2 regions of the Faecalibacterium prausnitzii genome follow, and region 1 is predicted to be linked to the other one. Evidence: a T-box and tRNA genes for the amino acid it is inferred to sense, from the RefSeq annotation. Region 1 holds a T-box; the other holds one or more tRNA genes.

Region 1 (3,397 bases):
TTGAGCTGTTGGATCTCATGCAGGAGGTAGACCTGCAAAACGCCTTGCACCAGCATCATGCCGAAGATGCCGCCCCAGGCAGGCGCGGTGCCCACCAGAAGGGTGCCCGCACCGCAGAGCAGAGCACAGACGGCGTAGAACCGCCGCATGGAGCGGAACCGGACCCGGCGTCCGGCCTCGGTGCCGAGGACACAGGCGATGCCGCCCAGCAGCAGGGGAAGGAACAGCGCTTCGGTGGGCCAGCCCAGCTCAATGAGACGCTGCTGCAAAAACATCTTGGTCAGGTAGCAGGGCACCGAGATGATCGCACTGGATACGATGAGCTTCGCGGCCAGCGGGCAGGTGCGCAGAACATGCAGACTGTCCTGCACGAGCTGGATGAATTGACCGGGCAGGTCGTGCAGGGACTGCCGGGCCCGGTTGGCCTGCGCTGCCGTGACGATGGGTTCGTTCATCCATCGGCAGGCGAGGGTGGAGACGCCCTCGAACAGGGCGCTGAGCAGATAAAAGCCTGCAAAGCCGAGGAACCGCTGGACCGTGCTGGCCAGCGAACCCAGCGCACTGGCCAGCATGGAGATCTGGGAACTGTTGGCGGAGATCTGAAGGTATTCGTTCTCGCGGTCTTCCGTCTTGAGGCTGTCGTAGACAAGGGCCGTGAAGGTGCCGGAGAATAGGGTACTGTACAGCGCGTTCAGCGCCATTGCGAAGCAGATGGCAAACAGATTCGGTGCAAACGCCATCAGCAGGTTGGAGGTGACGGCCAGCACACCGCCGGACACAAGGGCTTTTTTGCGGCCCAGAAGATCTGCCACCATGCCGCTGGGCACTTCGCACAGCAGGTTGACGATATGGAAAACACTTTCGGCCAAGCCGATCTCCCACAGGGAGAACCCCCGTGCGGCCAGCAGCGCGACCCACACGGCGTCGGTGATCCGCAGGCCGGAGAAGAAGTCGGCCGTATAAACACAGCCAAGCTGCCGCTTGATGTTGAGCGTTGATTGTTTATTTGATTTCATGGAAAGCACCTTTTCATTTTTACAAGATGAAACAGTGCCCATCCTTAGAGTCTCTTTGTACAACCTCTCCGTCACCTTCGGTGACACCTCTCCTGGTAGGAGAGGCCTTGGCATTGCGCAAACTCCATCTTTTCCCCCTTCGGGGGAGCTAGCTGCGCAGCAGACTGAGAGGGCGATTCCTAAAAATGGGCGCACTTCGAGCCGGAAATGCTTAAGGGTTTCCTTTTTTGAAGAAAACGCAGCCGTTCCAACCCATGTGGGTGCACCCTCCTTCCAGTAAAACGTTGTGCTCAGCATACCATATCCCGGCGGAAAACACAAGCGAAAACGGAAAATTGCCACAAAATCCGCTTCTGCGCTTGCAAACCGCGCCGAAATGTGGTAATATGATTTATGGTTATGAAAACCTGATATGCAAAACGCAGCGACGGAGAAAGTACGTGCAGTGTGTCCGGCAAAGAGAGAAGCTTCACCGGCTGAAAGGGCTTCCGAGAGAGACGTGCACCGAAGTTCGCTCCTGAGCGGCCCGCGTGAACGGCTGAAGACAGCCTGCTAGTGCGGGACGGTGCGCCCCGTTACGGCGTTTGAGCGCCGCTCCTTATAAAAAAGAGCGGAAACCGGGTGGTACCGCGGAGTAAAGTTTACAGCTTCGTCCCCTTTGCCGAAAGGCAGAGCGGGGCGGAGCTTTTTTGTTACCCGCTGAACAAGAAGAAAACCGAGAAGGAGAGAATTTCCATGCAAGCAATGATCGACGAGCTGGCCAAACAGGCCGAAGAAAGCCTCGGTCAGGTCTCTTCCAAGGAGACGCTGGCCACGTTCTGGCAGGAATATCTGAGCAAAAACGGCAAGATCCCCGCGCTGATGAAGAATCTGCGCTCCGTCGCGCCGGAAGAGCGCCCCGCTATGGGCAAGATCATCAACGAACTGAAGACCAAGGTGCAGGCAGACTACGATGCTGCCGCCGCCAAGGTGAAGGAAGCTGAGCTGGCCGCCCGCAACGCCGCCGAGACCGTGGACATCACCCTGCCCGCCAAGACCCGCGCGGTCGGCGGCCTGCATCCGCTGACGCTGGTCACCAACCAGATCATCGACGTCTTCTCTGGCATGGGCTTTGCTGTGGCGGACGCCCCGGAGATCGAGGACGACGACCACAACTTCACCCGCCTGAACGTCCCGAAGGACCACCCCGCCCGCGATATGCAGGATACCTTCTACCTGTCCGATGAGTTCCTGCTCCGCACCCAGACTTCCGGCGGCCAGATCCGCACCATGGATTCCCAGAAGCCGCCCATCAAGGTGCTCATCCCCGGCCGCGTCTTCCGTTCCGACTCCGACGCGACCCATAGCCCCATGTTCCACCAGATGGAAGGTCTGGTCGTGGATAAGGGCATCACCCTGGGCGATTTGCAGGGTGCCCTGAACACCTTCGTGCAGAAGCTGTTCGGTGCCGACACCCGCACCCGCCTGCGCCCGTCCTACTTCCCGTTCACCGAGCCCAGCGTCGAGGTCGATGTCAGCTGCTTCGAGTGCCATGGCAAGGGCTGCCCCCTGTGCAAGCACACCGGCTGGATCGAAGTTCTGGGTGGCGGCGTCGTCAACCGCAAGGTTTTGGAGAACTGCAACATCGACCCGGATGAGTACTCCGGCTTCGCCTTTGGCATCGGCATCGAGCGCATCGCCATGCTGAAATACGGCATCAACAACATCGGCCTGATGTTCGAGAACAACCTGGAGTTCCTCAAGCAGTTCCATGAATAAGAGGGGAGAGAGCAAACAATGAAAGTACCTTTCAGTTGGTTAAAAGAACTTGTCGATATCGACGTCACGGCTCAGGAATTGGAGGAGAAACTCTTCTCCTGCGGGTTTGAGGTCGAAGAGCTGATCCCGCTGGATGCAGGCATCAGCAAGGTGGTCGTCGGTAAGATCGTGGAGATGGAAAAGCAGGAGGGCACCCACCTGACCAAGTGTGTGGTGGACTGCGGCGACTACGGCCACGACATCCGCATCAGCACCGGTGCCTCCAACATGAAGCTGGGCGACTGTGTGCCCGCCGCTCTGGATGGCTCCACCCTGCCCGGCGGTATCAAGATCAAGGCCCGCAAGATGCAGGGCGTCGAGTCCAACGGTATGCTCTGCTCCGGCGAGGAGCTGGGCCTGAACGATGATCTGTTCCCCGGTTCGGAAGTCTACGGCCTGCTCATCCTGCCCGAAGACAGCGTCCCCGGCACCGACATCGCACCGGTGGTCGGTCTGGATGACTACATCTTCGATATCTCTATCACCGCCAACCGCCCGGACTGCCAGTCTGTTCTGGGCATCGCGCGGGAGGTCTCTGCCATCCTCGGCAAGCCCCTGCACATGCCCGCCATGGATTACCAGAC
Region 2 (3,397 bases), 890 kb from region 1:
TTCATCCGGCCGATGCCCAGCTGCAAAATGAGCAGTTCTTCGTAGATGAGCCGCCGCCGGGCCGCAAAGGCGGCCTCCTCGCTCTCCGGGCAGTGGATGGCCCGCACGGCCTCTGCCTTGGAGAGCAGGCGGTATTTCTGGCGCATCTCCGGCGGCAGCGGGTCGGGCAGAAGCTCGGCATGGGGGAGCAGCTGGCGGACACACCGGGCGATGACGCTGCTCGAAAGCCCATCGGTCTGGGGGTAGACGGCCTCGAAGGGGGCGGCGGTGATCTGCGCCTCGGTGCGCACCTGCGGGTTGACCATCTGGCGGCGGAGCATCCCGCCGGTCACGATGCCCTGAAAATAATATGCCTGCCCCAGTTCCAGCTTCTGGGCGGCGTAGGGGTTGTTGAACCAGGTGATCTCCAGGCTGGAAACATCGTCCCCCGCCGTGATCCGCTCCATCCGCCGCCCGCCGGGCAGGATGCGTCCGCCGGGCTTGGCGAACACCTCGGCCTTCACGACGCACTCGGTGTCGCAAGGTGCCTCGGCAATGGAGTAGGGCTTTGAAAAATCCATATATCTGCGCGGATAGTGGCAGAGCAGGTCCGCCAGCGTCACGATGCCCAGCTTCTCGAACCGCTCGGCGGTCTTGGGGCCGACGCCTTTCAGATACCGCACCGGCGTATCGGGGGTCAGGGTGGTGTGGGTCTCGGTGGTTTGAGCGGGCATGGCATACGCTCCTTTCTGCACAGGATACCGCTATTGTAACACGGGGAAGGGGAGGATGCAACAAAACAAAAAAATCCCGAACGCTTTCACGTTCGGGAATCTTTTGGAGGTGACGACCAGATTTGAACTGGTGGATGAGGGTTTTGCAGACCCTTGCCTTACCACTTGGCCACGTCACCATATTGGAGTGAATATTTCCACTCCATTTGGAGCGGCCGACGAGGCTCGAACTCGCTACCTCCACCTTGGCAAGGTGGCGCTCTACCAGATGAGCTACGGCCGCATATTCGGTGCATTTGTCCCTGCACCATTAGGATGAGCGACCCGGATCGGGCTCGAACCGACGACCCCCAGCGTGACAGGCTGGTGCTCTAACCAACTGAGCTACCGGGCCATATTGGAGCGGATATTTCCACTCCGTTATGGAGCGGCCGACGAGGCTCGAACTCGCTACCTCCACCTTGGCAAGGTGGCGCTCTACCAGATGAGCTACGGCCGCATATTCGGAAGAACAGATCTCTGTTCTTCTGAAAGGTGGTGCCTCCGATCGGAATCGAACCAATGACACGGGGATTTTCAGTCCCCTGCTCTACCGACTGAGCTACAGAGGCGCACCGGACGATGATTATTATACCCGAAATTCTGGATTTGTAAAGAGGAAAATGCAAATTTTTTCGAAAAAAATCAGACTTTTCTTGAAAAATGCGTCCGGACGATAAATAATAGAAGTGGATTTTTGATGCTCTCCGGCCGGGCCGGGCCGACGGCGGGGGATGAAACGCAAAATTGACATTGACAACAACCTATGGTTTAATAGAAAACTAGAAAACGATTCGGCCGGCAAAGGGTACGGGGCGTATCCGTGCAGACCGGGAGGGTGAACATGGCAAGAAAACAGGAATACGGTAACGAGAGCATTACTTCATTAAAGGGTGCGGACCGCGTCCGCAAGCGCCCGGCGGTCATCTTTGGCTCGGACGGTGTGGAGGGCTGCGCCCATTCGATCTTTGAGATCGTCTCCAACTCCATCGACGAGGCCCGCGACGGCCACGGCGACACCATCAACGTGACCCGCTGCAAGGACGGCAGCGTCATCGTCGAGGACTTTGGCCGCGGCATGCCCGTGGACTGGAACAACGGCGAGGGCCGCTACAACTGGGAGCTGCTGTTCTGCGAGATGTATGCAGGCGGCAAATACGGCGAGGGCGAGGACAACTACGAGTTCAGCCTGGGCCTGAACGGTCTGGGCCTGTGCGCCACCCAGTATTCGTCTGCCTGGATGACAGCCGACATCTACCGCGACGGCTATCATTATCATCTGGACTTCAAAAAGGGCGAGAACGTCGGCGGCCTGCAAAAAGAACCTTATAAGGGCCGCCGCACCGGAAGCATCATCCACTGGAAGCCGGACGACGAGGTCTTCACCGACATCGACGTGCCCGGCAGCTATTACAAGGATGTGCTGCGCCGTCAGGCCGTCGTCAACGCGGGGTTGACCCTGAACTTCACCGACGAAAAGGAGAAGGACCCCGCCACCGGCAAGGCCTGGAAGGAGAGCTGGTGCTACGAGCACGGCATCGCCGACTACGTGGCCGAGACGGCGGGCGAGGACACCCTGACCCCGGTGTTCAGCTGCGAGAGCGAGGCCACCGGCCGCGACCGCGAGGACCAGCCGGAATATAAGGTAAAGATGAGCGCGGCCTTCTGCTTCTCCAATAAGGTGCAGCTGCTGGAATACTACCACAACTCCTCCTGGCTGGAGCACGGCGGCAGCCCCGAACACGCGGTGCGCACGGCCTTCGTCTACCAGATCAACAAGTACCTGAAGGACAAGAATCTTTATAAGAAGGGCGAGAGCGCCATCAGCTTTCAGGATGTGCAGGACTGCCTGGTCTATGTCTCGTCCAGCTTCTCCACCCGCACCAGCTACGAGAACCAGACCAAGAAGGCCATCACCAACAAATTCGTCTCGCAGGCGATGACGGATTTCCTGAAGCACTATCTGGAAGTCTACTTCCTCGAAAAGCCGGAGGAAGCCCAGAAGATCTGCCAGCAGGTCCTGGTCAACAAGCAGAGCCGGGAACATGCCGAAAAGACGCGCCAGAGCATCAAAAAGACGCTCTCCACCCAGATCGACCTCGCCAACCGGGTGCAGAAGTTCGTGGACTGCCGCACTAAGGATGCTTCCCGCCGCGAGCTGTATATCGTCGAGGGCGATTCGGCTATGGGTGCCGTCAAGCAGAGCCGCGACAGCGAGTATCAGGCCATCATGCCCATCCGCGGCAAGATCCTGAACTGCCTTAAGGCCGACTATGCCCGCATCTTCAAGTCGGACATCATCGTGGACCTCATCAAGGTGATGGGCTGCGGCGTCGAGCTGGGCGGCAAGCACAACAAGGAGCTGGCGACCTTCAATCTGGACAACCTGCGGTACAACAAGATCGTCATCTGTACCGATGCCGATGTGGACGGCTACCAGATCCGCACCCTGGTGCTGACCATGCTCTACCGCCTGACGCCCACCCTCATCAACGAGGGCTATGTCTACATCGCGGAGTCGCCGCTGTACGAGATCACCACCAAAGACCGCACCTATTTCGCCTACACCGAGCCGGAGAAGGCGGCGTTCCTGAAGGAGATCGGCGAGAAGAAATATACCATCCAGCGTTCGAAAGGTCTGGGTG

What was found. A T-box is a leader RNA that pairs with one kind of tRNA and senses whether it is charged. The one in region 1 lies ahead of pheS (phenylalanine--tRNA ligase subunit alpha), so its partner is inferred to be a tRNA-Phe.
Region 2: it has a tRNA-Phe gene. The T-box ahead of pheS (phenylalanine--tRNA ligase subunit alpha) is inferred to sense a tRNA for this amino acid. The anticodon was not compared.

Annotation. Positions count from the first base shown of each region.
Region 1 is NZ_CP065377.1:1,323,111-1,326,507, forward strand. Features, by position in the region: gene I5P96_RS06585 (MFS transporter) at 1-1,016, opposite strand, end outside; T-box leader at 1,432-1,676, shown strand; gene pheS (phenylalanine--tRNA ligase subunit alpha) at 1,752-2,774, shown strand; gene pheT (phenylalanine--tRNA ligase subunit beta) at 2,793-3,397, shown strand, end outside.
Region 2 is NZ_CP065377.1:2,214,112-2,217,508, reverse strand. Features, by position in the region: gene recG (ATP-dependent DNA helicase RecG) at 1-713, opposite strand, end outside; tRNA gene I5P96_RS10880 (tRNA-Cys) at 818-892, opposite strand; tRNA gene I5P96_RS10875 (tRNA-Gly) at 921-996, opposite strand; tRNA gene I5P96_RS10870 (tRNA-Asp) at 1,034-1,107, opposite strand; tRNA gene I5P96_RS10865 (tRNA-Gly) at 1,137-1,212, opposite strand; tRNA gene I5P96_RS10860 (tRNA-Phe) at 1,249-1,324, opposite strand; gene I5P96_RS10855 (type IIA DNA topoisomerase subunit B) at 1,597-3,397, shown strand, end outside.